DNA from 4 places in the Priestia sp. LL-8 genome. Region 4 is predicted to be linked to each of the others. Evidence: a T-box and tRNA genes for the amino acid it is inferred to sense, from the RefSeq annotation. Region 4 holds a T-box; the other regions hold tRNA genes.
What was found. The T-box of region 4 lies ahead of U9R83_RS23330 (valine--tRNA ligase). A T-box ahead of a tRNA ligase gene usually reads a tRNA of that ligase, here a tRNA-Val.

Region 1 (7,386 bases), 4.3 Mb from region 4:
AAAGGTAAGTAACATGCTGCAGCGGCTACTTGATCCCGCTGTAAAATAACTGCTCCATCATGAAGTGGTGTATTCGGTATAAATAAGTTGATTAATAATTCAGAAGAAATATTAGAGTTGAGCGGTATACCTGTTTCAATATAATCACCCATACCCGTCTCTCTTTCGATTGAGATCAATGCACCTATGCGTCTTTTAGCCATATAATGCGTTGCTTTTATAATCGCCTCAATCGTAACGGTACGTTCATCTTCTTCAGGCAAATTACTGCGTGAAAACAAACGTCCTCTCCCAAGCTGTTCAAGCGCTCGGCGCAGCTCTGGCTGGAAGATAATAATGATAGCTAAAAACCCATACGTTAACGCTTGGTCCATTAACCATTGTAGCGTATTTAGTCCAAGGAAGTTACTTATAAAGCGGACAACTAAAATCACCGTGATTCCTTTTAAAAGCTGTACTGCTTTTGTACCTCTTATGACCATAATTAATTTATATATGACGAACCATACCAGGAGAACATCAACAATTTTTCCTAAATATGAGAGGATTGGCAGGTCTCCAATAGGCATCTTCTCACTTCCTCTATATATGTAATAAAGATAACATAACCGTTTTATTATACCATAAAACAAAATTACACTGTAAATTACATCTTATTTTTAAATCCTTGTTCCTATATAATGTAGCCTTCTTTTTATATAAATAAAACCGTCCACTGTTCCTCTCTAACAAGATAAGCGGACGGTTTTATGTTTCAACTATTAAAAGTCAACAGCTTGTTTGGCATGAGTTTTGACATTATACCATACCCAGTCAAAAATCTTGTCTAACTCTTCAATATTGCCTGTCACTTCTCCTGCAGAAGCTAGGTACTTATCACCATGTATAACAGTAACGTTTCCATCTACTTTTCCTTCAATTTTAATATCGCCATTTCTCACAGTAATATCACCTTTAACGGTCTCACCTTTCGGTACAACGACTGTTTTATCGTGAATGACTAGGTTCGGCTGCTTTGAAACAGAAAAGTCTTCATCCGTTTCCCAAGCTGAAAACACCGTGCCGGACATTAACAGCACAAATACAGCAGCTGCACTAAGAATCGGGTGGTTTGTAAACCATCTATTCATTCGAATTCGATTCTTCTCACGTGGTAACCCAGCCATAACACCTGCTGTAAAGTTCATAGGTAATTCTATATGAGAAGTGCTTTGCACAAATGCAATGGTTCTTTTTAACTGATGCATATGCTGCTGACAACCTTTGCATTGATGCAAATGCTCTTTTAATAATAGTTCATTTTCTTTTGTAATATCTCCATCTAAATGTTCATGAATGAGATTTACATACATTTTTGGACATTTCATTCTTAGTTCACTCCTTACAAGTGGCGAAGTCGATTTCTTAAAGCTTCACGTCCTCTGTGAATTCTAGTCTTTACCGTACCAAGCGGCAGGTCTAAAATATCGCTGATTTCTTTTAACGACAGCTCATCTATATATTTTAGGACAATGACAGTTCGATATTTCTCAGGTAGCTTTAATATTTCCGACTGAATGAATTCTTGCAATTCTACTTGCTCTAGTTCTTCCTCTGGTAAGGCCTGATCGGCAGCTATTTGAGAGTACATATTTAACCCGTCGGTCCCGGCTACTTCTGCATCTAAATAATAGTCTGGCTTTTTTTTACGAATTCGATCAATACAAAGATTTGTAGCAATTCGATATAACCAGGTGGAAAACTTTTTACTTGTGTCATAGCTATGAATATTTACATAGGCTCGAATAAACGCTTCTTGTGCAGCGTCTTGCGCCTCTTCCCGGTTTCCTAACATTCGATAACATAGATGAAAAAGTTTATCCTTGTGATATTCTACTATGTCAGCAAACGCATCCTGGTCACCTTTTTTTACTTTTTTTATTTTCCTTTTTAATAATAAATCCATGTAACGGTTACCTCCGCCCATTGCGGGATAGTATATATACGTGTACTTTATCATAAAGTTTCACTTATGCTTAATTATTTTAACAAAAATTTGTCAAATACGTTTAAAAAGATCGTACGTAGGTTATGTAATTAGTATAGATGAAAAGAAGAGGAGTGGAAAGCTTGACTCATACAAAAGAGAACCTTTTGAATCAAATTGAAGAATGTAGAAATAACATGGTCACTCTTGCAGCAGAAAACCCTTTATCATCACTAACAGTGGTGAGAGTAAGTTCAGAGCTAGATGGTTTATTAAATGAATATGAAAAGTTTTTCTCTATATAAAGAAGCTCTCGAATCTGAACTAAGAGCTTCTTTTTTTTTATCTTCATATATATTTCATGTACCTTTTGGTAGGTATTAATGTTTTATACTAATTTTTCTCCTAAAAGTGAGCCCATTAATGCAACAGCTACGGTAGCTGTTTTATTCCGTTCATCTAAAATAGGATTCACTTCCACAAACTCAGCAGAAGTGATTAGCTGAGATTCTGCCAACATCTCCATAGCTAAATGACTTTCTCTATAGCTTATTCCACCGATAACTGGTGTTCCTACTCCAGGTGCATCATGTGGATCCAGTCCATCTAAATCGAGTGATAGATGAACGCCATCTGTTTTATCCTGCAAATATAAAATTGTTTCTTCCATTATTTTTGTCATGCCCATTCGATCTATCTCATGCATCGTATACACTTTAATGCCTTTTTCCTTTATTAGCTCTTTTTCTCCTTCATCTAAAGAACGTGCTCCGATAATCACAATATTTTCAGGCTTAACTTTAGGTGTATAACCACCAATTCGAGTCAATGCTTCGTCTCCTACACCTATACTTGCCGCCAATGGCATACCGTGAATATTTCCTGAAGGAGACGTATCTGCTGTATTCAAATCTCCGTGTGCATCATACCAAATCACGCCCAAGTTTTTATAATGACGACTTACTCCTGCTAGTGTTCCGATAGCGATACTGTGATCTCCCCCTAGCACTAAAGGAAACCTTTTATTTGTAATAACATCACTTACGGTCTGAGCAAGCCTCTCGCTAGCATCTGCTACAGCTTTTAAATTCTTTAAGTTTGTATTTTCATCACTATGTACTCGTTCAGCTAAGGCAATTTCAATATTCCCTTTATCTTCTACACTATAGCCAATATTCTCGATGCGTTCAATGACACCTGCATATCGTATCGCACTTGGCCCCATATCGACCCCACGGCGAGTTTGACCTAAATCCATCGGTACTCCAATAATTGAAAGCTTATTCATAATATGTCCCCCCATCACAAATGTTGCTACTCTCTTATTGTAACGGCTAAATGAGCGATGGCTCAACTCGACACTTTTTTGAATATATATACAATTCTAATTTGTAGAAACTGCACAAAAAAACCTTTAAGCAAATTGCTTAAAGGTTGTACGTTTATATGTATGGTGGAGCCTAGCGGGATCGAACCGCTGACCTCCTGCGTGCAAGGCAGGCGCTCTCCCAGCTGAGCTAAGGCCCCAATATCTTTTTTTATATAGAAATGGAGCGGAAGACGAGGTTCGAACTCGCGACCCCCACCTTGGCAAGGTGGTGTTCTACCACTGAACTACTTCCGCTTATTAAAATGAGCCATGAAGGACTCGAACCTTCGACCCTCTGATTAAAAGTCAGATGCTCTACCAACTGAGCTAATGGCTCTCTATGGCTGGGCTAGCTGGATTCGAACCAACGCATGACGGAATCAAAATCCGTTGCCTTACCGCTTGGCGATAGCCCAATAAAGATGGTGGAGGGGGGCAGATTCGAACTGCCGAACCCGAAGGAGCGGATTTACAGTCCGCCGCGTTTAGCCACTTCGCTACCCCTCCGATATAAATGGTGCCGGCAAGAGGACTTGAACCCCCAACCTACTGATTACAAGTCAGTTGCTCTACCAGTTGAGCTACACCGGCACGGTGGTGGAGGATGACGGGATCGAACCGCCGACCCCCTGCTTGTAAGGCAGGTGCTCTCCCAGCTGAGCTAATCCTCCACTATTATGTAGATAAAAATAAATGGTGACCCGTACGGGATTCGAACCCGTGTTACCGCCGTGAAAGGGCGGTGTCTTAACCGCTTGACCAACGGGCCAGTTGGCTCCACAGGTAGGACTCGAACCTACGACCGATCGGTTAACAGCCGATAGCTCTACCACTGAGCTACTGTGGAATAATAATAGCCTGGCAACGTCCTACTCTCACAGGGACAAAGTCCCAACTACCATTGGCGCTAAAGAGCTTAACTTCCGTGTTCGGTATGGGAACGGGTGTGACCTCTTCGCTATCGCCACCAGACATAATATATTATACATGATTTGATAAAGAAAGCAAGACTTTTTTAAAAAGTTTTGTTCTCTCAAAACTAGGTAACAGTTTGCTGAGTAAAGCTTACGCTTTTAAAGTTTGGTTAAGTCCTCGATCGATTAGTATCAGTCAGCTACACATGTCGCCACGCTTCCACCTCTGACCTATCAACCTGATCATCTTTCAGGGATCTTACTAGCTTGCGCTATGGGAAATCTCATCTTGAGGGGGGCTTCATGCTTAGATGCTTTCAGCACTTATCCCGTCCACACATAGCTACCCAGCGATGCCTTTGGCAAGACAACTGGTACACCAGCGGTGTGTCCATCCCGGTCCTCTCGTACTAAGGACAGCTCCTCTCAAATTTCCTACGCCCACGACGGATAGGGACCGAACTGTCTCACGACGTTCTGAACCCAGCTCGCGTACCGCTTTAATGGGCGAACAGCCCAACCCTTGGGACCGACTACAGCCCCAGGATGCGATGAGCCGACATCGAGGTGCCAAACCTCCCCGTCGATGTGGACTCTTGGGGGAGATAAGCCTGTTATCCCCGGGGTAGCTTTTATCCGTTGAGCGATGGCCCTTCCATGCGGAACCACCGGATCACTAAGCCCGACTTTCGTCCCTGCTCGACTTGTAGGTCTCGCAGTCAAGCTCCCTTGTGCCTTTACACTCTACGAATGATTTCCAACCATTCTGAGGGAACCTTTGGGCGCCTCCGTTACATTTTAGGAGGCGACCGCCCCAGTCAAACTGCCCACCTGACACTGTCTCCCGGCCCGATCAGGGCCGCGGGTTAGAATTTCAATACAGCCAGGGTAGTATCCCACCGACGCCTCCACCGAAGCTAGCGCTCCGGCTTCTCAGGCTCCTACCTATCCTGTACAAGCTGTACCAAAATTCAATATCAGGCTACAGTAAAGCTCCACGGGGTCTTTCCGTCCTGTCGCGGGTAACCTGCATCTTCACAGGTACTATAATTTCACCGAGTCTCTCGTTGAGACAGTGCCCAGATCGTTACGCCTTTCGTGCGGGTCGGAACTTACCCGACAAGGAATTTCGCTACCTTAGGACCGTTATAGTTACGGCCGCCGTTTACTGGGGCTTCGATTTAGAGCTTCTCCCAAAGGATAACCCCTCCTCTTAACCTTCCAGCACCGGGCAGGCGTCAGCCCCTATACTTCGCCTTGCGGCTTCGCAGAGACCTGTGTTTTTGCTAAACAGTCGCCTGGGCCTATTCACTGCGGCTCTCTCGGGCTATACACCCTACCAGAGCACCCCTTCTCCCGAAGTTACGGGGTCATTTTGCCGAGTTCCTTAACGAGAGTTCTCTCGATCACCTTAGGATTCTCTCCTCGCCTACCTGTGTCGGTTTGCGGTACGGGCACCTCCCGCCTCGCTAGAGGCTTTTCTTGGCAGTGTGGAATCAGGAACTTCGGTACTATAATTCCCTCGTCATCACAGCTCAGCCTTTATGATGAGCGGATTTGCCTACTCATCAGCCTAACTGCTTGAACGCGCATATCCAGCAGCGCGCTTACCCTATCCTACTGCGTCCCCCCATTACTCAAACGGCGGGGAGGTGGTACAGGAATATCAACCTGTTGGCCATCGCCTACGCTTTTCAGCCTCGGCTTAGGTCCCGACTAACCCTGAGCGGACGAGCCTTCCTCAGGAAACCTTAGGCATTCGGTGGACAAGATTCTCACTTGTCTTTCGCTACTCATACCGGCATTCTCACTTCTAAGCGCTCCACCAGTCCTTACGGTCTGACTTCACAGCACTTAGAACGCTCTCCTACCACTGACATCAAAGATGTCAATCCACAGCTTCGGTGATACGTTTAGCCCCGGTACATTTTCGGCGCAGAGTCACTCGACCAGTGAGCTATTACGCACTCTTTAAATGGTGGCTGCTTCTAAGCCAACATCCTGGTTGTCTAAGCAACTCCACATCCTTTTCCACTTAACGTATACTTGGGGACCTTAGCTGGTGGTCTGGGCTGTTTCCCTTTTGACTACGGATCTTATCACTCGCAGTCTGACTCCCATGGATAAGTCTTTGGCATTCGGAGTTTGACTGAATTCGGTAACCCGTTGGGGGCCCCTAGTCCAATCAGTGCTCTACCTCCAAGACTCTCACAACATGAGGCTAGCCCTAAAGCTATTTCGGAGAGAACCAGCTATCTCCAGGTTCGATTGGAATTTCTCCGCTACCCACACCTCATCCCCGCACTTTTCAACGTGCGTGGGTTCGGGCCTCCATTCAGTGTTACCTGAACTTCACCCTGGACATGGGTAGATCACCTGGTTTCGGGTCTACAACCACATACTAAACGCCCTATTCAGACTCGCTTTCGCTACGGCTCCGCCTTATCAGCTTAACCTTGCATGGGATCGTAACTCGCCGGTTCATTCTACAAAAGGCACGCCATCACCCGTTAACGGGCTCTGACTACTTGTAGGCACACGGTTTCAGGATCTCTTTCACTCCCCTTCCGGGGTGCTTTTCACCTTTCCCTCACGGTACTGGTTCACTATCGGTCACTAGGTAGTATTTAGCCTTGGGAGATGGTCCTCCCAGCTTCCGACGGAATTTCACGTGTTCCGCCGTACTCAGGATCCACTCAAGAGGGAACGAAGTTTCAACTACAGGGTTGTTACCTTCTTCGACGGACCTTTCCAGGTCGCTTCATTTACTTCGTTCCTTTGTAACTCCGTATAGAGTGTCCTACAACCCCAAGAGGCAAGCCTCTTGGTTTGGGCTAATTCCGTTTCGCTCGCCGCTACTCAGGAAATCGCATTTGCTTTCTCTTCCTCCGGGTACTTAGATGTTTCAGTTCCCCGGGTCTGCCTTCAATATCCTATGTATTCAGATAAAGATACTGTTCCATTACGAACAGTGGGTTTCCCCATTCGGAAATCTCCGGATCAAAGCTCACTTACAGCTCCCCGAAGCATATCGGTGTTAGTCCCGTCCTTCATCGGCTCCTAGTGCCAAGGCATTCACCGTGCGCCCTTTCTAACTTAACCATTAGCGAATAAATGGTACAACATATTGTTGTGTT
Region 2 (7,386 bases), 3.9 Mb from region 4:
GTCTTAACCGCTTGACCAACGGGCCAGTATGGCTCCACAGGTAGGACTCGAACCTACGACCGATCGGTTAACAGCCGATAGCTCTACCACTGAGCTACTGTGGAATATGGTGGGCCTAAGTGGACTCGAACCACCGACCTCACGCTTATCAGGCGTGCGCTCTAACCAGCTGAGCTATAGGCCCATTATTTGGAGCGGGTGATGAGAATCGAACTCACGACATCAGCTTGGAAGGCTGAGGTTTTACCACTAAACTACACCCGCGTTACTTAAGATGGGGCGACTGATGGGAATCGAACCCACGAATGCCGGAACCACAATCCGGTGCGTTAACCACTTCGCCACAATCGCCATCTTAAAATGGTGGCTCGGGACGGAATCGAACCGCCGACACAAGGATTTTCAGTCCTTTGCTCTACCAACTGAGCTACCGAGCCTTTATGTAAATGGCGGTCCCGACGGGAATCGAACCCGCGATCTCCTGCGTGACAGGCAGGCATGTTAACCGCTACACCACGGGACCACTTTGGTTGCGGGGACAGGATTTGAACCTGCGACCTTCGGGTTATGAGCCCGACGAGCTACCGAACTGCTCCACCCCGCGATGATATGAATATGATATAAATAAATGGCGGAGGAAGAGGGATTCGAACCCCCGCGGGCTTTAACACCCCTGTCGGTTTTCAAGACCGATCCCTTCAGCCGGACTTGGGTATTCCTCCGTATATTTATAACAAATGTAACTTATATGGTAGCGGCGGAGGGAGTCGAACCCACGACCTCACGGGTATGAACCGTACGCTCTAGCCAGCTGAGCTACACCGCCATATTATTCGTTACAATTATTTAATTTAATTGGTGGAGCCTAGCGGGATCGAACCGCTGACCTCCTGCGTGCAAGGCAGGCGCTCTCCCAGCTGAGCTAAGGCCCCATAAATGGTCGGGAAGACAGGATTCGAACCTGCGACCCCTTGGTCCCAAACCAAGTGCTCTACCAAGCTGAGCTACTTCCCGTTTATGGCGCGCCCGAGAGGAGTCGAACCCCTAACCTTTTGATCCGTAGTCAAACGCTCTATCCAATTGAGCTACGGGCGCTTTATATGGAGCGGAAGACGAGGTTCGAACTCGCGACCCCCACCTTGGCAAGGTGGTGTTCTACCACTGAACTACTTCCGCTTATTAAAATGAGCCATGAAGGACTCGAACCTTCGACCCTCTGATTAAAAGTCAGATGCTCTACCAACTGAGCTAATGGCTCTCTATGGCTGGGCTAGCTGGATTCGAACCAACGCATGACGGAATCAAAATCCGTTGCCTTACCGCTTGGCGATAGCCCAATAAAGATGGTGGAGGGGGGCAGATTCGAACTGCCGAACCCGAAGGAGCGGATTTACAGTCCGCCGCGTTTAGCCACTTCGCTACCCCTCCGATATAAATGGTGCCGGCAAGAGGACTTGAACCCCCAACCTACTGATTACAAGTCAGTTGCTCTACCAGTTGAGCTACACCGGCACGGTGGTGGAGGATGACGGGATCGAACCGCCGACCCCCTGCTTGTAAGGCAGGTGCTCTCCCAGCTGAGCTAATCCTCCAAATATCATACACAACATTCAGTGTGTATTGTATATAAGTTTTTTACAAATGAGCCAAATAAAAAACCCCTAGACTCTTTTACAAGAGCATAAAAAGGGGTCTTATTCATTGCCTGGCAACGTCCTACTCTCACAGGGACAAAGTCCCAACTACCATTGGCGCTAAAGAGCTTAACTTCCGTGTTCGGTATGGGAACGGGTGTGACCTCTTCGCTATCGCCACCAGACAAGAGATTGCTCTCTCAAAACTAGATAACAGTTCGCTGAGTAAAGCTTACGCTTTTAAAAGTTTGGTTAAGTCCTCGATCGATTAGTATCAGTCAGCTACACATGTCGCCACGCTTCCACCTCTGACCTATCAACCTGATCATCTTTCAGGGATCTTACTAGCTTACGCTATGGGAAATCTCATCTTGAGGGGGGCTTCATGCTTAGATGCTTTCAGCACTTATCCCGTCCACACATAGCTACCCAGCGATGCCTTTGGCAAGACAACTGGTACACCAGCGGTGTGTCCATCCCGGTCCTCTCGTACTAAGGACAGCTCCTCTCAAATTTCCTACGCCCACGACGGATAGGGACCGAACTGTCTCACGACGTTCTGAACCCAGCTCGCGTACCGCTTTAATGGGCGAACAGCCCAACCCTTGGGACCGACTACAGCCCCAGGATGCGATGAGCCGACATCGAGGTGCCAAACCTCCCCGTCGATGTGGACTCTTGGGGGAGATAAGCCTGTTATCCCCGGGGTAGCTTTTATCCGTTGAGCGATGGCCCTTCCATGCGGAACCACCGGATCACTAAGCCCGACTTTCGTCCCTGCTCGACTTGTAGGTCTCGCAGTCAAGCTCCCTTGTGCCTTTACACTCTACGAATGATTTCCAACCATTCTGAGGGAACCTTTGGGCGCCTCCGTTACATTTTAGGAGGCGACCGCCCCAGTCAAACTGCCCACCTGACACTGTCTCCCGGCCCGATCAGGGCCGCGGGTTAGAATTTCAATACAGCCAGGGTAGTATCCCACCGACGCCTCCACCGAAGCTAGCGCTCCGGCTTCTCAGGCTCCTACCTATCCTGTACAAGCTGTACCAAAATTCAATATCAGGCTACAGTAAAGCTCCACGGGGTCTTTCCGTCCTGTCGCGGGTAACCTGCATCTTCACAGGTACTATAATTTCACCGAGTCTCTCGTTGAGACAGTGCCCAGATCGTTACGCCTTTCGTGCGGGTCGGAACTTACCCGACAAGGAATTTCGCTACCTTAGGACCGTTATAGTTACGACCGCCGTTTACTGGGGCTTCGATTCAGAGCTTCTCCCAAAGGATAACCCCTCCTCTTAACCTTCCAGCACCGGGCAGGCGTCAGCCCCTATACTTCGCCTTGCGGCTTCGCAGAGACCTGTGTTTTTGCTAAACAGTCGCCTGGGCCTATTCACTGCGGCTCTCTCGGGCTATACACCCTACCAGAGCACCCCTTCTCCCGAAGTTACGGGGTCATTTTGCCGAGTTCCTTAACGAGAGTTCTCTCGATCACCTTAGGATTCTCTCCTCGCCTACCTGTGTCGGTTTGCGGTACGGGCACCTCCCGCCTCGCTAGAGGCTTTTCTTGGCAGTGTGGAATCAGGAACTTCGGTACTATAATTCCCTCGTCATCACAGCTCAGCCTTTACGATGAGCGGATTTGCCTACTCATCAGCCTAACTGCTTGAACGCGCATATCCAGCAGCGCGCTTACCCTATCCTACTGCGTCCCCCCATTACTCAAACGGCGGGGAGGTGGTACAGGAATATCAACCTGTTGGCCATCGCCTACGCTTTTCAGCCTCGGCTTAGGTCCCGACTAACCCTGAGCGGACGAGCCTTCCTCAGGAAACCTTAGGCATTCGGTGGACAAGATTCTCACTTGTCTTTCGCTACTCATACCGGCATTCTCACTTCTAAGCGCTCCACCAGTCCTTACGGTCTGACTTCGCTGCACTTAGAACGCTCTCCTACCACTGACATCAAAGATGTCAATCCACAGCTTCGGTGATACGTTTAGCCCCGGTACATTTTCGGCGCAGAGTCACTCGACCAGTGAGCTATTACGCACTCTTTAAATGGTGGCTGCTTCTAAGCCAACATCCTGGTTGTCTAAGCAACTCCACATCCTTTTCCACTTAACGTATACTTGGGGACCTTAGCTGGTGGTCTGGGCTGTTTCCCTTTTGACTACGGATCTTATCACTCGCAGTCTGACTCCCATGGATAAGTCTTTGGCATTCGGAGTTTGACTGAATTCGGTAACCCGTTGGGGGCCCCTAGTCCAATCAGTGCTCTACCTCCAAGACTCTCACAACATGAGGCTAGCCCTAAAGCTATTTCGGAGAGAACCAGCTATCTCCAGGTTCGATTGGAATTTCTCCGCTACCCACACCTCATCCCCGCACTTTTCAACGTGCGTGGGTTCGGGCCTCCATTCAGTGTTACCTGAACTTCACCCTGGACATGGGTAGATCACCTGGTTTCGGGTCTACAACCACATACTAAACGCCCTATTCAGACTCGCTTTCGCTACGGCTCCGCCTTATCAGCTTAACCTTGCATGGGATCGTAACTCGCCGGTTCATTCTACAAAAGGCACGCCATCACCCGTTAACGGGCTCTGACTACTTGTAGGCACACGGTTTCAGGATCTCTTTCACTCCCCTTCCGGGGTGCTTTTCACCTTTCCCTCACGGTACTGGTTCACTATCGGTCACTAGGTAGTATTTAGCCTTGGGAGATGGTCCTCCCAGCTTCCGACGGAATTTCACGTGTTCCGCCGTACTCAGGATCCACTCAAGAGGGAACGAAGTTTCAACTACAGGGTTGTTACCTTCTTCGACGGACCTTTCCAGGTCGCTTCATTTACTTCGTTCCTTTGTAACTCCGTATAGAGTGTCCTACAACCCCAAGAGGCAAGCCTCTTGGTTTGGGCTAATTCCGTTTCGCTCGCCGCTACTCAGGAAATCGCATTTGCTTTCTCTTCCTCCGGGTACTTAGATGTTTCAGTTCCCCGGGTCTGCCTTCAATATCCTATGTATTCAGATAAAGATACTGTTCCATTACGAACAGTGGGTTTCCCCATTCGGAAATCTCCGGATCAAAGCTCACTTACAGCTCCCCGAAGCATATCGGTGTTAGTCCCGTCCTTCATCGGCTCCTAGTGCCAAGGCATTCACCGTGCGCCCTTTCTAACTTAACCATTAGCGAATAAATGGTACAACATATTGTTGTGTTATTTATTGGTTTGATTAAAGAAAAGTTTCACTTTTCCTCAGCAATTACTGTTATCTAGTTTTCAAAGAACAAAACAACTGACTTCAATCACATCATGATGAACATCACTGTGATATCTACGTGCAGTTCTGCGCCGAGTAATCGCAGGCGCAATTATTAATGAGAGATTGAACTCTCAAAACTGAACAAAGTGTCAAAACGTACGTCATGTAAAAATCCTTAGAAAGGAGGTGATCCAGCCGCACCTTCCGATACGGCTACCTTGTTACGACTTCACCCCAATCATCTGTCCCACCTTAGGCGGCTAGCTCCTTACGGTTACTCCACCGACTTCGGGTGTTACAAACTCTCGTGGTGTGACGGGCGGTGTGTACAAGGCCCGGGAACGTATTCACCGCGGCATGCTGATCCGCGATTACTAGCGATTCCAGCTTCATGTAGGCGAGTTGCAGCCTACAATCCGAACTGAGAATGGTTTTATGGGATTGGCTTGACCTCGCGGTCTTGCAGCCCTTTGTACCATCCATTGTAGCACGTGTGTAGCCCAGGTCATAAGGGGCATGATGATTTGACGTCATCCCCACCTTCCTCCGGTTTGTCACCGGCAGTCACCTTAGAGTGCCCAACTAAATGCTGGCAACTAAGATCAAGGGTTGCGCTCGTTGCGGGACTTAACCCAACATCTCACGACACGAGCTGACGACAACCATGCACCACCTGTCACTCTGTCCCCCGAAGGGGAACGCTCTATCTCTAGAGTTGTCAGAGGATGTCAAGACCTGGTAAGGTTCTTCGCGTTGCTTCGAATTAAACCACATGCTCCACCGCTTGTGCGGGCCCCCGTCAATTCCTTTGAGTTTCAGTCTTGCGACCGTACTCCCCAGGCGGAGTGCTTAATGCGTTAGCTGCAGCACTAAAGGGCGGAAACCCTCTAACACTTAGCACTCATCGTTTACGGCGTGGACTACCAGGGTATCTAATCCTGTTTGCTCCCCACGCTTTCGCGCCTCAGCGTCAGTTACAGACCAAAAAGCCGCCTTCGCCACTGGTGTTCCTCCACATCTCTACGCATTTCACCGCTACACGTGGAATTCCGCTTTTCTCTTCTGCACTCAAGTTCCCCAGTTTCCAATGACCCTCCACGGTTGAGCCGTGGGCTTTCACATCAGACTTAAGAAACCGCCTGCGCGCGCTTTACGCCCAATAATTCCGGATAACGCTTGCCACCTACGTATTACCGCGGCTGCTGGCACGTAGTTAGCCGTGGCTTTCTGGTTAGGTACCGTCAAGGTACAAGCAGTTACTCTCGTACTTGTTCTTCCCTAACAACAGAGTTTTACGACCCGAAAGCCTTCATCACTCACGCGGCGTTGCTCCGTCAGACTTTCGTCCATTGCGGAAGATTCCCTACTGCTGCCTCCCGTAGGAGTCTGGGCCGTGTCTCAGTCCCAGTGTGGCCGATCACCCTCTCAGGTCGGCTATGCATCGTTGCCTTGGTGAGCCGTTACCTCACCAACTAGCTAATGCACCGCGGGCCCATCTGTAAGTGATAGCCGAAACCATCTTTCAATCATCTCCCATGAAGGAGAAGATCCTATCCGGTATTAGCTTCGGTTTCCCGAAGTTATCCCAGTCTTACAGGCAGGTTGCCCACGTGTTACTCACCCGTCCGCCGCTAACGTCATAGAAGCAAGCTTCTAATCAGTTCGCTCGACTTGCATGTATTAGGCACGCCGCCAGCGTTCATCCTGAGCCAGGATCAAACTCTCCGAAGAAATGTTTGACTTGCTCATTTAAAAAATAAAAATTAACGTTGACGTTTGTCGCTTTGTTCAGTTTTCAAAGTTCAACCGCCGCTCTTAAGCGACTTTATTATCTTATCAAGTTATCAACGTAATGTCAACAACTTTTTAAAATTCTTTTTTTGCTTCGTTGTTACTGTTATATCTCAACGACGCTTTATAATAATAAAATATATCCTTATTAAAGTCAACAATTTTTAAGAAAAAAATTCGAAATCATTACTTTTTGATTCAGATAGTTGTTTTATCTAGATGATATCATCATATTATAGCCAAAAGCTAGGTTTAAACTTTACCTTTTATATTCTTGAACCCTTTACTTTTTTCAATTTCTTCACAAATGAAGAAATTGAAAAAGAGCTGTCCATTAGACAGCCCTTTCTTATCTCCCTTTAAAACTAGGTCTTCTCTTCTCAGCAAATGCTTGAAGCGCCTCGAGACGATCTTCTGTCGGAATCGTTAATTCATATGCTTTTCGTTCAATTTGCAAACCAGTCTGCAAATCGGCCTTCATTCCTTCTTTGATAGCAAATTTTGCTTGCTGAAGTGCAATTGGCCCATTTTTCAATAAAAGAGAGATAAAAATATCTATTGTTTCTTCTATTTCATATCCGGGAGCCACCTTCGTTACTAGACCACATTCTTTCGCTTCTGATGCTGAGAGACGCTGAGCTGTTAAAATTAGTTCCATTGCTTTTGCTTCTCCAACTAACCGAGGGAGACGCTGTGTT
Region 3 (7,386 bases), 4.3 Mb from region 4:
TTACGACTTCACCCCAATCATCTGTCCCACCTTAGGCGGCTAGCTCCTTACGGTTACTCCACCGACTTCGGGTGTTACAAACTCTCGTGGTGTGACGGGCGGTGTGTACAAGGCCCGGGAACGTATTCACCGCGGCATGCTGATCCGCGATTACTAGCGATTCCAGCTTCATGTAGGCGAGTTGCAGCCTACAATCCGAACTGAGAATGGTTTTATGGGATTGGCTTGACCTCGCGGTCTTGCAGCCCTTTGTACCATCCATTGTAGCACGTGTGTAGCCCAGGTCATAAGGGGCATGATGATTTGACGTCATCCCCACCTTCCTCCGGTTTGTCACCGGCAGTCACCTTAGAGTGCCCAACTAAATGCTGGCAACTAAGATCAAGGGTTGCGCTCGTTGCGGGACTTAACCCAACATCTCACGACACGAGCTGACGACAACCATGCACCACCTGTCACTCTGTCCCCCGAAGGGGAACGCTCTATCTCTAGAGTTGTCAGAGGATGTCAAGACCTGGTAAGGTTCTTCGCGTTGCTTCGAATTAAACCACATGCTCCACCGCTTGTGCGGGCCCCCGTCAATTCCTTTGAGTTTCAGTCTTGCGACCGTACTCCCCAGGCGGAGTGCTTAATGCGTTAGCTGCAGCACTAAAGGGCGGAAACCCTCTAACACTTAGCACTCATCGTTTACGGCGTGGACTACCAGGGTATCTAATCCTGTTTGCTCCCCACGCTTTCGCGCCTCAGCGTCAGTTACAGACCAAAAAGCCGCCTTCGCCACTGGTGTTCCTCCACATCTCTACGCATTTCACCGCTACACGTGGAATTCCGCTTTTCTCTTCTGCACTCAAGTTCCCCAGTTTCCAATGACCCTCCACGGTTGAGCCGTGGGCTTTCACATCAGACTTAAGAAACCGCCTGCGCGCGCTTTACGCCCAATAATTCCGGATAACGCTTGCCACCTACGTATTACCGCGGCTGCTGGCACGTAGTTAGCCGTGGCTTTCTGGTTAGGTACCGTCAAGGTACGAGCAGTTACTCTCGTACTTGTTCTTCCCTAACAACAGAGTTTTACGACCCGAAAGCCTTCATCACTCACGCGGCGTTGCTCCGTCAGACTTTCGTCCATTGCGGAAGATTCCCTACTGCTGCCTCCCGTAGGAGTCTGGGCCGTGTCTCAGTCCCAGTGTGGCCGATCACCCTCTCAGGTCGGCTATGCATCGTTGCCTTGGTGAGCCGTTACCTCACCAACTAGCTAATGCACCGCGGGCCCATCTGTAAGTGATAGCCGAAACCATCTTTCAATCATCTCCCATGAAGGAGAAGATCCTATCCGGTATTAGCTTCGGTTTCCCGAAGTTATCCCAGTCTTACAGGCAGGTTGCCCACGTGTTACTCACCCGTCCGCCGCTAACGTCATAGAAGCAAGCTTCTAATCAGTTCGCTCGACTTGCATGTATTAGGCACGCCGCCAGCGTTCATCCTGAGCCAGGATCAAACTCTCCGAAGAAATGTTTGACTTGCTCATTTAAAAAATAAAAATTAACGTTGACGTTTGTCGCTTTGTTCAGTTTTCAAAGTTCAATATATTTGGAGCGGGTGATGAGAATCGAACTCACGACATCAGCTTGGAAGGCTGAGGTTTTACCACTAAACTACACCCGCAATATGGCGCGCCCGAGAGGAGTCGAACCCCTAACCTTTTGATCCGTAGTCAAACGCTCTATCCAATTGAGCTACGGGCGCTTCTTATGATGTTTACCGCCGTTGTTTTGGCGACTTTATTATAATATCATTTCTGTTTTCTTATGTCAACACTTTTTTAAAAAGTTTTTTTGGTGCGGCCGAGAGGACTTGAACCTCCACGGGGTCGCCCCCACTAGGCCCTCAACCTAGCGCGTCTGCCATTCCGCCACGACCGCTAAATACATAAAATGAATAAGATGCGGGTGAAGGGACTTGAACCCCCACGTCGTAAAGACACTAGATCCTAAGTCTAGCGCGTCTGCCAATTCCGCCACACCCGCAAGAAATGAAAATGAGCCATGAAGGACTCGAACCTTCGACCCTCTGATTAAAAGTCAGATGCTCTACCAACTGAGCTAATGGCTCTTTATGGCTGGGCTAGCTGGATTCGAACCAACGCATGACGGAATCAAAATCCGTTGCCTTACCGCTTGGCGATAGCCCAATAATTTAAAATGGCGGTCCCGACGGGAATCGAACCCGCGATCTCCTGCGTGACAGGCAGGCATGTTAACCGCTACACCACGGGACCATCCAAAATTATGTATAAAACAGTCAAATGGTGGAGGATGACGGGATCGAACCGCCGACCCCCTGCTTGTAAGGCAGGTGCTCTCCCAGCTGAGCTAATCCTCCACAGAATATGTAAATGAAAATCAATGGTGACCCGTACGGGATTCGAACCCGTGTTACCGCCGTGAAAGGGCGGTGTCTTAACCGCTTGACCAACGGGCCATTATAAAATGGCGGAGAAGGAGGGATTTGAACCCTCGCGCCGCTTACACGACCTACACCCTTAGCAGGGGCGCCTCTTCAGCCACTTGAGTACTTCTCCATATGGCTCCACAGGTAGGACTCGAACCTACGACCGATCGGTTAACAGCCGATAGCTCTACCACTGAGCTACTGTGGAATAATATTTATCAGACTTCTTACATTGTAATCGACATTATATGTAATGTCAATAAGTTTTTGTAATTTCTTTGCCGTTTATTTGAGACGGCTTTATTAATTTATCATAATCAATCTATTTTAGTCAAGCATCTTCTACATTTTTTTTAATTTACCTTTACACTTTCCACAAACATATTTAACCGTGTTCACTTTTCTTTTTCGAACATATTTTTGATCACACTGCATACATACATATATGTGCTCTTTTTTCTTTCCATCACTTTCTTTTTTCAATGCCTGACAAAATCGAGGGGCGCCTACTTCTTTCATTAGCCTTTTAAAGTCTTGATCTCCATGCTTATACCCTTTCCCCTCAATATGCAAATGATAATGACAGAGCTCATGTTTAATGATTGCTACTATTTCTTGCCTGCCATATTGTTCAAAGTATTTGTAGTTTACTTCTATATTAGATGTACTTAATAAATACCTTCCACCTGTCGTACGTAAACGAGAATTAAAAGTGGCTTCATGACGAAATGGTTTGTGAAACAGCTTCAATGAAATTTCTTCTACAAGTATTTGTAAATCTTTATCATTCATCTTATATACTCCTCTACTGTATGAAATCACCTGACTAGCTCTTTGGGCATACACTTCATTACATACTCACTATTCACCTTATCATAAATGAAAAGGAGTGATTGCCCTTATGCCAATGTGGCTACAAAAACAAATGAGGCGCGCTTATTCTGAGAAAGACCGCGCACAAATAAAATTGCTCAATCAATGTTGGTTTTTTTATCAAAAAAATAATTCCGCTTCTTAAATCACTTCTTTTTACAAATAAAATTGCCTTTTCAGAAAATCTGAAAAGGCAATTTTATTATTGATGGGGCGGAATCATCGTCAGTGCAACTCTTCCTTTTTTCATGTCTACGTCTTCTACCCACACATTCACCAAATCTCCTACTGAAACGACATCGAGGGGGTGCTTAACGTACCGATTCGTTAATTTAGAAATATGGACTAGACCGTCTTGCTTAACTCCTATATCGATGAACGCTCCGAAGTCTACGACGTTTCGCACTGTACCTTCAAGCTGAATACCTTTTGCTAGATCCTCTAGCTTCAAAATATCCTGACGTAGCAAAGGTTTTGGCAGTTCATCACGAGGATCTCTTTCCGGTCTTACGAGCGCTTCTATAATGTCTTTTAAAGTAAGCTCTCCTATACTTAGTTCTTCTGATATTTCGGGTAAAGAAATATGTTTTAATGCTTCTTTTACTTTCTCCGTTCCAAGCTCAGTCTCTTTCACTTCCGCTTTCTTTAAAAGCTTTTTAACGTCTCCATATGTTTCAGGATGGATACCCGTTCTGTCTAAAGGTTCTTCACCTTCTATAATACGTAAAAACCCAATACACTGCTCATAGGTTTTAGCACCTAGACGCGGAATTTTCTTCAACTGTTTTCGGTTAGAGAATTTTCCGTTTTCATCCCGATATTTTACAATGTTTTGAGCAACTGTCTTATTTAGACCAGCAACGTATTGTAGAAGCGAAGCAGAAGCCGTGTTTGCATTTACTCCTACTTGGTTTACTACTGTCTCTACAATAAAAGTCAGTGAATCATTTAATTGCTTTTGAGACACATCATGCTGATACTGCCCTACCCCTACCGACTTAGGATCAATTTTCACAAGTTCAGCCAGCGGATCTTGCAGCCTTCTGGCAATCGATACAGCGCTTCGCTCTTCTACTTGAAAATCAGGAAATTCCTCTCTAGCAACATCAGAAGCCGAATATACGCTTGCTCCCGCTTCATTCACAATCAAATAATAAACTGGGTTTTCAATTTCTTTAAGAACATCCGCTACAAATTGCTCCGTTTCGCGAGATGCCGTTCCGTTTCCAATTGCTACTACTTCAATAGGGTATTCAGCGAACATTTTCTTTAATTTATTTTGCGCTTCCGCTGCTTTTCTCACAGGAGGATGTGGATAAATAACATCAATTTTTAATACCTTGCCCGTTTCATCTACTACAGCTAATTTGCAGCCTGTTCGAAAAGCTGGATCTACCCCTAATACTACTTTCCCTTTCAATGGAGGTTGGAGAAGAAGTTTTCGTAAGTTTTCAGAAAAGATGTGAATGGCTCTTTCTTCCGCTTTTTCTGATAGCTCTTTACGGATTTCGCGTTCAATAGATGGTTCTATTAAGCGTTTATAAGCATCTTCTATAGCTGAGATGATATAACTTTCGGCTGAAGAATCCCTTTTTTTGATTACTTGTTTATGTAAATACGAAAGAATACGATCTGTAGGCGCATCAATATTCACTTTTAAAATACCGTCTTTTTCTCCTCTATTCATAGCTAAGATACGATGAGGAACGATTCGCTTTACCGCTTCTGTATATTCATAGTACATTTCATAGATGTTTTTTTCATCTTTTTCCGGATCTTTGACTGAAGTAACAATTATGCCATCTTTTACAGTGGTCGTACGAATCCATTGACGATAAGACGCTTCGTCAGAAATTTGTTCCGCTACAATGTCTAGAGCTCCCTGAATAGCTTCGTCAGAAGATTGAACTCCCACTTCTTCATTTATGTATGCTTGCGCTTCATTCTTCACGTCAGAACGTGGAAAGCTTAGTAGCCACTGTGCTAATGGTTCAAGACCTTTTTCTTTTGCTACAGTTGCTTTTGTACGTCGTTTTTGCTTAAAGGGGCGGTATAAATCTTCTACTTGCTGCAATTTCTTCGCTTGATGAATTTGAGCAGCCAGTTCCTCAGTTAATTTCCCTTGTTCTTCAATTAATCGAAGAACTTCCTCTTTACGCTCCTCTAAATTCATTAAGTAGTTCCAGGAATCTAAAATATTCCGGATTTGGACTTCATCCAAAGCACCAGTTTGTTCTTTTCTATATCGAGCAATAAAGGGAACTGTATTACCGTCTTCTACTAAAGCAATTACGTTTTGTACTTGCTTTTGTGAAATCTCCACCTCTTTACTTACACGTTGAACAATTTGATTATCTAATTTCGTTGCAACAGACACAGCTTATCCTCCTACCTAAATGAAACTTTGTCTCTATTGTAACAAAACTCACATGCAATAACACATGTGAGCTAAAAAGAAAGGCTATGCAGTTGGAAGATGGCCAGCGATATACGTAATATCGTCATTATGAGATCGAATTGCTGCCTGTAGCCGTGTCGACAATTGATCTACACTCATCGAGTTAGCAAAAACAGATTTAATCTCTTTTAATTCTAAGCCATCTGTATGAATCAAAAATTTAGAACCGGAGTCATATGGGAAGGTTTGTGTGCGGAACTTTTGAATTTTCCCTGATAAAAAACCTTGAATTGGCAGAGGGTACGTTAATTTCCCCTCCGGAGAATACAGATAAAAGCGGATATTACCTACATTTGTATAATGAAATTCGTTATGTTTTTTATCAATTTTCAAAATAGCTACTGCTGCGCCTCTTGTATGTCGAGTAGCTTTGTTGCACTTAGAAATGATCTCATCCACATCTAGATGATGATGATCTTTCGCTACATCCGTAACAGCTACAGAAGCGGCTCTGGCTTGTTCACCGCTTCCTAATCCATCTGCCACTGCACATAGAAAATAGTCATCCGTTTCTTTGACATAGTAACTGTCTCCACAACAAACGTTCCCTTGCTTCGGCTCTTGGTATATATGAGTTTGAATCGACTTTGTATTAGGGTCTACTGTCATCACGACATATACTCCGAATCGTTAGAATCTGAGCGAGCTGCAGTTCTTAGCTTATCAAGCGCTCTTCTTTGCAGTCGAGATACATGCATTTGAGAAATTCCTAACTTCTCACCGGCATCTTTTTGACTCAGATTTTCAATAAATGTATAGCGAATCACTTCTTTTTCTCTATCGCTTAAGACATGCAGAATCTTTTCTAACACTAAGCGCTGATCAGTTTTCTCATAACCCGACTCTTGTTCACCTACTAAATCAAGGATTGTAACAGTGCTTCCATCAGAGTCTGCTTCAATGGAATGATCAACAGACAACGCTTGATAACTTTGCCCCATCTCCATCGTTTCTAAAATTTCTTCCTCTGTCACTCCGATATGATCAGCAATTTCTTTAACTTGAGGAGATCGCTGTAAACGGGTTGTTAGCTCTTCGACAGCTGCTTTAATTTTAGGACCTAATTCTTTGATGCGGCGCGGCACGTGAACACTCCACGTTTTATCGCGCAAAAATCGCTTAATCTCTCCAATGATTGTAGGAACAGCAAACGATTCAAAGCTTCTTCCAAATGAAGCATCATACCTTCTAATAGCTCCTAACAGTCCTAGCATCCCTACCTGCACAATATCTTCATGTAAGCTTCTGCCTTTTGAATAACGACGTGCAATAGATTCAACAAGGTTCTTGTAATGTACTACTAGATCACTTTGTGCTTCTTCATCCTGCGTTTTTTGAAAGCGCTCAATTCGTTCCTGAACCTGTTCTTTAGTTAATTTCATAGGTTGAGACTGTGTTTTCATCACTCTCCACCTGCTCTCTTTGCACATACTTAGTCATCATTAGCGTTACACCTTTTGAATTGACCATTTTCACTTCGTCCATTAGTGTTTCAATTAAATATAAACCAAGTCCACCTTCAGGAAGAAATTCAACTTCTTTTGATGTTTCATAAGGTCCTATATGTTCCTTAAGCTCTTCAAAATTGAAGCTTTCACCTTTAT
Region 4 (7,386 bases):
TACCAGTCCTCACGTTCGCACGTTCTAACAATGAAAAAGAAGTGGAAAATGTCCTGCTGTCGATTGACGGTTTTGATTGGATTGTTTTTACAAGTCAAAACGGCATTTCTTTTTTCTTTGAATGGCTAAAAGAGTTAAATATCAGCTGGAGTGCTTTAAAAAGATTAAAAGTGGCTGCGGTTGGAGAAAAAACCGCAAAATTGCTAGAAAAACACGATGTTAACGTACAGCTTGTTCCAAAAGAATACGTTGCGGAATCACTTCTTGAGTCGTTAAAAGCAAATGTGTCACATCACGAGCGAGTTCTCCTTGTACGAGGACAATTAGCCCGCTCTGTTTTAAAAGATGGGTTAAAAGAGTGTGAGGTAACGGATTTAATTGTATATCAGACCATTCGAAATCAAGACTCTGAAGGCTTGGTTAAGCAACATTTAGAAACAGGAATTGATGCCATTACTTTTACAAGTTCTTCTACAGTGAGATTTTTTGTCGAGTCAGTTAAAGATATTCCGAATTGGCTTGAGCTGATAAATAGAACCAAAGTTGTTTGCATCGGTCCTATTACGAGTCAGACAGCGAGCGAATATGGAATTAAGCATCTTGTTCCTAACACATACACAATAAATGGTATGATAGATATGTTGGTTAGTTGTTTTGAATAATAAAGGAGGATTTTAACATGAAAGATTTACAATTTACACGTCATCGTCGTCTTCGTAATTCTGTAAATATGCGTGCACTTGTACGTGAAACACATTTACATCCTGAAGACTTTATATATCCTATTTTTATTGTAGAAGGTGAACAAAAAAGAAATGCTGTAAAATCAATGCCAGGTGTGGATCAAATTTCTTTAGACTACTTGAATGATGAAATCCAAGAGTTAGTCGATTTAGGAATCAAGTCAGCTATGGTATTTGGTGTTCCAGCTGAAAAAGATGCGGTCGGCTCACAGGCATACCATGACCACGGAATTGTCCAAAAAGGTATTCGTCAAATTAAAGAAAATTTTCCAGACTTTGTTGTTATCGCAGATACATGCTTGTGTCAATACACAGATCATGGCCACTGTGGTGTAATTGAAGACGGAAAAATCTTAAACGATCCTAGCCTTGACTTATTAGCGCGTACAGCGGTTAGTCAAGCTAAAGCAGGAGCGGATATTATTGCGCCTTCAAACATGATGGACGGTTTCGTGGCAGCTATTCGCCATGGTCTAGATGAAGCTGGATTTGAAGATGTGCCTGTGATGTCTTATGCTGTTAAATATGCATCTGCTTTTTACGGACCATTCCGCGATGCAGCGCATTCTTCTCCTCAATTTGGAGATCGTAAAACATATCAAATGGACCCAGCCAATCGCTTAGAAGCACTTCGAGAAGCGGAATCTGATGTCGAAGAAGGAGCAGATTTCTTAATTGTAAAACCAGCTCTATCTTATTTAGACATTATGCGCGATGTGAAAAATACGTTTAATTTACCGGTAGTGGCTTATAATGTGAGCGGTGAATATTCAATGATTAAAGCGGCAGCTCAAAACGGCTGGGTAAATGAAAAAGAGATTGTTCTTGAAAAATTAATTAGCATGAAGCGTGCAGGAGCGGATTTAATTGTAACGTATCATGCTAAAGACGCAGCACGCTGGTTATCTGACAAGTAATTAAGGAGGCTTACACATGAGAAGTTATGAAAAGTCAAAAGCAGCTTTTTTAGAAGCGCAGCAATTAATGCCGGGTGGAGTAAACAGTCCTGTTCGTGCATTTAAATCAGTAGATATGGATCCTATTTTTATGGAACGAGGAAAAGGCGCTACGATTTACGATATTGACGGCAACAAATATATTGACTACGTCTTATCATGGGGACCTTTAATTCACGGACATTCCAACGATCAAGTAGTTGAAGCAGTAAAAAAAGTAACGGAATCTGGTACAAGCTTTGGTGCACCAACATTAATTGAGAATGAGCTTGCTAAGGTTGTGATTGAGCGCGTTCCTTCAATCGAAATCGTCCGTATGGTGAGTTCAGGTACGGAAGCAACGATGAGCGCACTGCGTTTAGCTCGTGGCTATACGGGCCGCAACAAAATTTTAAAATTTGAAGGCTGTTACCATGGACACGGTGACTCTCTTCTCATTAAAGCTGGCTCAGGCGTTGCAACGTTAGGCCTACCAGATAGCCCGGGAGTGCCTGAAGGAATCGCTAAAAACACGATTACAGTGCCGTACAATGATCTAGAAAGCGTACAATATGCTTTTAAAGAATTCGGAGATGACATTGCTGGAGTAATCGTTGAACCGGTAGCAGGAAATATGGGTGTGGTACCGCCTCAGCCAGGTTTCTTACAAGGGCTTCGTGATATCACATCAGAATATGGCTCACTGCTCATCTTTGATGAAGTGATGACAGGGTTCCGCGTAGCATACAACTGTGCACAGGGCTACTATAACATTACGCCTGACTTAACTTGCTTAGGAAAAGTAATCGGTGGTGGTTTACCAGTAGGTGCTTACGGTGGTAAAGCTGAAATTATGGAGCGAGTTGCACCAAGCGGCCCGATTTATCAAGCAGGTACATTATCAGGTAATCCGCTTGCGATGACAGCTGGATACGAGACGTTAACGCAGCTGACACCTCAATCCTACGATGAGTTCATTCGTAAAGCAGATCGCTTAGAAGAAGGATTGATGGCAGCAGCTGAAAAATATGATGTGCCGTTTACAGTAAACCGAGCTGGTTCAATGATCGGTTTCTTCTTTACAAACGAGCAGGTAATAAATTACGAAACAGCGAAAACATCGAATTTAGATTATTTTGCAGCTTACTATCGTGAAATGGCTAATGAAGGCGTGTTTTTACCTCCTTCTCAATTCGAAGGAATGTTTTTATCAACTTCTCATACAGATGCAGACATTGAACATACAATTGCAGCAGCTGAAAAAGCTTTTTCAAAGTTGCGTGGATAAACAGCTAAATAAGAATAACTTTTATAAAGAAGCTTACGGAGGATTCCGTAAGCTTTTTTAGTTTTCAAGACATATTTTAATTTATTTGTTCATACATCTTTAATGACCGCGCTATTACCTGGCGGGTGTTGGAAGGGGGAGAACAATTTGTCGCAGGATAATTTATCATGTCTGCGTTTTTCCGTAGAAGAATCAGTATGGTTTCAAAAAGGACAGGAAGTCTCACAACTTTTGTCTATCTCCTTAGAGCCTCAAGTATCTATTCAAGAATATGACCAATATGTGTCTATTCGAGGAGCATTACAATTAACAGGTGAATACGAAACGTACGAGGGAGAGGACTCGTTACGCGAATATACAAATGAGAATCAAGTGCAATCTATCTCTGTCCGTGAAGACGGAACGGCTGAATTATCACATCAATTTCCTGTTGATATTACCATTCCTAAAAATCGTATTCAAAGTATTGAAGATGTATATGTATCTATTGATTTATTTGATTATGAATTACCAGGCACAAATCAGCTGCAGCTAATGGCTGACTTGTCCATCACAGGATTGTACGGGGAGCAGCATGAAGAACGAGAAGAAGAGGAAGAGTTTGCGGAAGAACAGCACATCGTCTCCTATGAAGAAGTGGACGATGCTGAAGAGGTATATACTGAAAACTTTGCCCAAGAAGAAGAGGAACAAGAGGAGCAAGAGTTTGACGTAAGCTATCGTGAAGCTCCCGTACTTTTAGAGGCAGAGGCTATTGAAGAAGATCATTCAGAAGAGCCGCCTAGTTATTTTTCATCTGTATTCAAAAAAGAATCTCGTGCTGAGCCGGTCGTGGAATATGAAGAGGAAGCATATGAACCATTTGAAGTCGAAGTGAAAAAAGAGGCACAAATCGAGGAAGAAAGAGAAGACAATGTGATTGAGCTCTTTCAGCTTCGTCAAGAGCACGAAAGCTTCGAAGAATCGCAAGCTAGTGAATTAAATACGTATGCTGACGTTCAGCAAGAGACTGAGCAGGAAGAAGCTGAGCAAGAAAAGGAAAAGATTATTGTTGAATTTCGGAAAGAAGAAAATGAAAGCGGCCGAAATGAAAACGCCCTTTATTTAACAAAGCTCTTTTCGCGGGAAGAAGAAGCTTTTTCAACGTGGAAGCTTTGTATTGTTCAAGACGGAGATTCGCTTGATACGATAGCAAACCGCTATAATACGAATGTACAAAACATTTTACGAGTGAATAATTTAGGAGATGAATATGAGCTGGAGGAAGGAAGCATCTTAAATATTCCCGTTCGTTAAAGTCGGAAAGAAAACAGTTTTGACGCATATAATGTCTTAACTGTTTTCTTTATTTTTTACGAGGAAGGAGAATATAGATGCAGCGGACAGTAGCAGACTACAAAGTATTGTTAAAAGAATATGACTTAGATGTTGACTTTATCGAAGACTACGGAAAAGTAAAAAAAGTCTATACAAAAACTGGCGTATTTGCGCTTAAAGAAATGGCGAATCATCAAGAGCGAAATCAGAACTTCATTCAAAAGCTGCAGAACGTGTATCAAAAAGGGTGGATGGGCTTTGTCCCTATTTATCAAACGAAGCGTTCTCAGCCTATTGTTTCAGATGAGAGCGGCTCGTATTACTTAATGCCGTGGCTCCCAAATAATCCAACCGAAGAGCGTGATATTCGATATCATAAATTATTTCAAGAGCTTGCTAAGCTTCACGGCGCTTCGGCGCAGGAAGTAGAAGTGAAAAAAGAAGATATAGAAAATCATTATACATCGATGAAAGAAACGTGGGAAAAACGTCAGGAAGAGCTGAAGCAGTATGTAGTAGAATGCGAGAAGAAAGTGTATATGTCCCCGTTTGAATTGCATTACTGTACATTTTATTATGAAATGACAAGAGCGCTTGAGTTTGGTTTTGGAAAGCTCGATCAGTGGAACGATGAAATGGAAGAAAAGGAAAAGATCCGGCTGGTTACGTCTCATGGAAAGCTATCGGCTAAACATTTTATCTATGACGAACGGGGAAATGGTTTTTTTATTAATTTTGAACATGCAAAAGATGCTTCACCGATTTATGATTTGGTCTCATTTTATTTCCGTACTCTTCGCACGTACCCAGTAACGACCCATGACAGCTATGAGTGGTTTAGTACGTATGAAAAACATTTTGCTCTCAGAGAAGAGGAAAGACTGCTTTTGCACAGTTATTTAGCGTTTCCAGAACCCTTGTATCAGTGTATCGTTCAATATAGGCAGCATAAAGAAAGTAAAACGGAGCTTGAACATATGCAGTCATTTATTCGAGCATACTGGCTAACAAAAAACATTGAACAGCTCAATATTAAAATATTTGAAGTAGATCAGCAAAAAAAAATGGCAGCGGAAGCAGCTGCACAAGCCCAAGCGAACGAATAGCGCTTGGGTTTTTAAATCCAGTCCGAATATAAAGCAACCGCTAGTATGGCAAGTAGTGCCAACAACAGTACATCAAAGGTTGTAGGGAAAAATAGTGTACGTATACCTTGAAAAATTGTTAAAGGAACAATAAACTGTCCACAAGCCGCTCCTGCTGTTTTGAGCCATCGCTGCAGCTGATACGAATTTACATTTATTCGTTTCTTCATTTGTACATGCCCCTTTCAATCCACGTGCCCAGGTTAAAGTCAGTATATGAAAAAAGAAAGAAATGGTGCCATTTTTTTGAGCGGACTCTTCATTTTATTTCCAAAATTAGCGAGTGAATGAAAAAATAAAGAGCAGAACAAAAAAATTATGAATATAATCGTAAAAAAGTGGAGAAGATTATTGACGATTCAACATTTTTTCATATAGTATAATTAAGAGAAATTCATACATAAATACAGTGAATAGGAAGAGTACGGGATGTTCGTCTTTCAGAGAGAGAAATCAGCTGCTGTGAGATTTCTTAAGAATGTGCACTCGGAAGGTCGCCTATGAGTAGCTTTTTTGAACAGCTGCATAGCTCAGTAGAAAAAGCCGGTTAATCAACCGTTATGAAATGAAGTGTATAGGCTTATCAAACGGGATACGTCTATAAAAAAAGGTGGTACCGCGAAATCAACTCCTTTCGTCCTTTTATTAGGAAAGGAGTTTTTTTATGTTTATAAAAGCTTTACACAGTTTCTAAAGACTGAAACTTTATATTATGGAGGTATACATTATGTCTGAAAAAGAAGTGACTCTTCCAACGAAGTATGATCCAAAAGCCGTTGAAGAAAATCGTTATCAGTATTGGTTAGACGGGAAGTTTTTTGAAGCAACAAATGACCCTGAAAAAGAGCCATACACAATTGTAATTCCACCCCCAAACGTAACGGGCAAGCTGCATTTAGGCCACGCTTGGGATACAACGTTACAAGATATTTTAACGCGTATGAAGCGCATGCAAGGCTATGATGTTCTATGGCTTCCTGGTATGGACCATGCGGGAATTGCAACGCAGGCAAAAGTAGAAGAAAAGCTTCGCAGCGAAGGGAAAAGCCGCTACGATTTAGGCCGCGAAAAATTCGTAGCCGAAACGTGGAAATGGAAAGAAGAATATGCAAGCTTTATTCGCCAGCAGTGGTCGAAGCTAGGACTTGGCTTAGACTATTCACGCGAGCGCTTCACGCTTGATGAAGGCCTTTCTAAAGCAGTGCGTGAAGTATTCGTAACGCTTTACAAAAAAGGGTTAATCTATCGCGGAGAATATATTATTAACTGGGATCCAGCTACAAAAACAGCTCTTTCAGACATCGAGGTTATTTACAAAGATGTACAAGGTGCGTTTTATCATATGCGCTATCCGTTGGCAGATGGTTCTGGACATATTGAAATCGCAACAACTCGTCCTGAAACAATGCTAGGAGATACGGCTGTAGCTGTTCACCCTGAAGATGATCGCTATAAGCACTTAATCGGCAAAAAGGTTGTCCTTCCGATTGTAGGTCGTGAAATTCCAATCGTAGGTGATGATTATGTAGATATGGAATTCGGTTCTGGTGCGGTAAAAATTACGCCTGCTCATGACCCGAACGATTTTGAAATTGGAAACCGTCATAATTTAGAGCGTATTTTAGTGATGAATCAAGACGGTACGATGAATGACAAAGCAGGTAAATATGAAGGAATGGATCGTTTTGCTTGTCGTAAGCAAATTGTTAAAGACCTTCAAGAAGACGGCGTATTGTTCAACATTGAAGACCATATGCATTCAGTAGGTCACAGTGAACGAAGCGGTGCCGTTGTTGAACCTTATTTATCAACTCAGTGGTTTGTAAAAATGCAGCCGTTAGCAGATAAAGCAGTAGATCTTCAAAAACAAGAAGAAAAAGTAAACTTTGTGCCTGATCGTTTTGAAAAAACATATTTACACTGGATGGAAAATATTCGCGACTGGTGTATTTCGCGTC

Region 1: it has a tRNA-Val gene. The T-box ahead of U9R83_RS23330 (valine--tRNA ligase) is inferred to sense a tRNA for this amino acid. The anticodon was not compared.
Region 2: it has a tRNA-Val gene. The T-box ahead of U9R83_RS23330 (valine--tRNA ligase) is inferred to sense a tRNA for this amino acid. The anticodon was not compared.
Region 3: it has a tRNA-Val gene. The T-box ahead of U9R83_RS23330 (valine--tRNA ligase) is inferred to sense a tRNA for this amino acid. The anticodon was not compared.

The regions. Positions count from the first base shown of each region.
Region 1 is NZ_JAZAQH010000001.1:155,525-162,910, reverse strand. It holds gene cdaA (diadenylate cyclase CdaA) at 1-569, opposite strand, end outside; gene U9R83_RS00960 (anti-sigma factor family protein) at 762-1,367, opposite strand; gene sigW (RNA polymerase sigma factor SigW) at 1,382-1,945, opposite strand; gene U9R83_RS00950 (aspartyl-phosphate phosphatase Spo0E family protein) at 2,110-2,271, shown strand; gene rocF (arginase) at 2,355-3,254, opposite strand; tRNA gene U9R83_RS00940 (tRNA-Ala) at 3,418-3,493, opposite strand; tRNA gene U9R83_RS00935 (tRNA-Gly) at 3,516-3,590, opposite strand; tRNA gene U9R83_RS00930 (tRNA-Lys) at 3,600-3,672, opposite strand; tRNA gene U9R83_RS00925 (tRNA-Gln) at 3,677-3,751, opposite strand; tRNA gene U9R83_RS00920 (tRNA-Tyr) at 3,759-3,842, opposite strand; tRNA gene U9R83_RS00915 (tRNA-Thr) at 3,851-3,926, opposite strand; tRNA gene U9R83_RS00910 (tRNA-Val) at 3,931-4,006, opposite strand; tRNA gene U9R83_RS00905 (tRNA-Glu) at 4,030-4,104, opposite strand; tRNA gene U9R83_RS00900 (tRNA-Asn) at 4,108-4,182, opposite strand; rRNA gene rrf (5S ribosomal RNA) at 4,192-4,307, opposite strand; rRNA gene U9R83_RS00890 (23S ribosomal RNA) at 4,416-7,351, opposite strand.
Region 2 is NZ_JAZAQH010000001.1:590,096-597,481, reverse strand. It holds tRNA gene U9R83_RS03235 (tRNA-Glu) at 1-25, opposite strand, end outside; tRNA gene U9R83_RS03230 (tRNA-Asn) at 30-104, opposite strand; tRNA gene U9R83_RS03225 (tRNA-Ile) at 108-184, opposite strand; tRNA gene U9R83_RS03220 (tRNA-Gly) at 191-264, opposite strand; tRNA gene U9R83_RS03215 (tRNA-His) at 276-351, opposite strand; tRNA gene U9R83_RS03210 (tRNA-Phe) at 362-437, opposite strand; tRNA gene U9R83_RS03205 (tRNA-Asp) at 448-523, opposite strand; tRNA gene U9R83_RS03200 (tRNA-Met) at 528-604, opposite strand; tRNA gene U9R83_RS03195 (tRNA-Ser) at 630-722, opposite strand; tRNA gene U9R83_RS03190 (tRNA-Met) at 750-826, opposite strand; tRNA gene U9R83_RS03185 (tRNA-Ala) at 857-932, opposite strand; tRNA gene U9R83_RS03180 (tRNA-Pro) at 938-1,014, opposite strand; tRNA gene U9R83_RS03175 (tRNA-Arg) at 1,019-1,095, opposite strand; tRNA gene U9R83_RS03170 (tRNA-Gly) at 1,102-1,176, opposite strand; tRNA gene U9R83_RS03165 (tRNA-Lys) at 1,186-1,258, opposite strand; tRNA gene U9R83_RS03160 (tRNA-Gln) at 1,263-1,337, opposite strand; tRNA gene U9R83_RS03155 (tRNA-Tyr) at 1,345-1,428, opposite strand; tRNA gene U9R83_RS03150 (tRNA-Thr) at 1,437-1,512, opposite strand; tRNA gene U9R83_RS03145 (tRNA-Val) at 1,517-1,592, opposite strand; rRNA gene rrf (5S ribosomal RNA) at 1,704-1,819, opposite strand; rRNA gene U9R83_RS03135 (23S ribosomal RNA) at 1,883-4,818, opposite strand; rRNA gene U9R83_RS03130 (16S ribosomal RNA) at 5,077-6,628, opposite strand; gene U9R83_RS03125 (enoyl-CoA hydratase-related protein) at 7,038-7,386, opposite strand, start outside.
Region 3 is NZ_JAZAQH010000001.1:204,428-211,813, reverse strand. It holds rRNA gene U9R83_RS01245 (16S ribosomal RNA) at 1-1,510, opposite strand, end outside; tRNA gene U9R83_RS01240 (tRNA-Gly) at 1,592-1,665, opposite strand; tRNA gene U9R83_RS01235 (tRNA-Arg) at 1,670-1,746, opposite strand; tRNA gene U9R83_RS01230 (tRNA-Leu) at 1,837-1,922, opposite strand; tRNA gene U9R83_RS01225 (tRNA-Leu) at 1,945-2,027, opposite strand; tRNA gene U9R83_RS01220 (tRNA-Lys) at 2,040-2,112, opposite strand; tRNA gene U9R83_RS01215 (tRNA-Gln) at 2,117-2,191, opposite strand; tRNA gene U9R83_RS01210 (tRNA-Asp) at 2,203-2,278, opposite strand; tRNA gene U9R83_RS01205 (tRNA-Val) at 2,307-2,382, opposite strand; tRNA gene U9R83_RS01200 (tRNA-Glu) at 2,407-2,481, opposite strand; tRNA gene U9R83_RS01195 (tRNA-Ser) at 2,491-2,581, opposite strand; tRNA gene U9R83_RS01190 (tRNA-Asn) at 2,585-2,659, opposite strand; gene U9R83_RS01185 (SprT family protein) at 2,794-3,243, opposite strand; gene cmpA (cortex morphogenetic protein CmpA) at 3,353-3,469, shown strand; gene U9R83_RS01175 (Tex family protein) at 3,527-5,701, opposite strand; gene U9R83_RS01170 (PP2C family serine/threonine-protein phosphatase) at 5,786-6,391, opposite strand; gene sigB (RNA polymerase sigma factor SigB) at 6,391-7,185, opposite strand; gene rsbW (anti-sigma B factor RsbW) at 7,151-7,386, opposite strand, start outside.
Region 4 is NZ_JAZAQH010000001.1:4,458,015-4,465,400, reverse strand. It holds gene U9R83_RS23360 (uroporphyrinogen-III synthase) at 1-662, shown strand, start outside; gene hemB (porphobilinogen synthase) at 680-1,660, shown strand; gene hemL (glutamate-1-semialdehyde 2,1-aminomutase) at 1,677-2,966, shown strand; gene spoVID (stage VI sporulation protein D) at 3,114-4,262, shown strand; gene ysxE (spore coat protein YsxE) at 4,340-5,389, shown strand; gene U9R83_RS23335 (hypothetical protein) at 5,401-5,598, opposite strand; T-box leader at 5,829-6,073, shown strand; gene U9R83_RS23330 (valine--tRNA ligase) at 6,156-7,386, shown strand, end outside.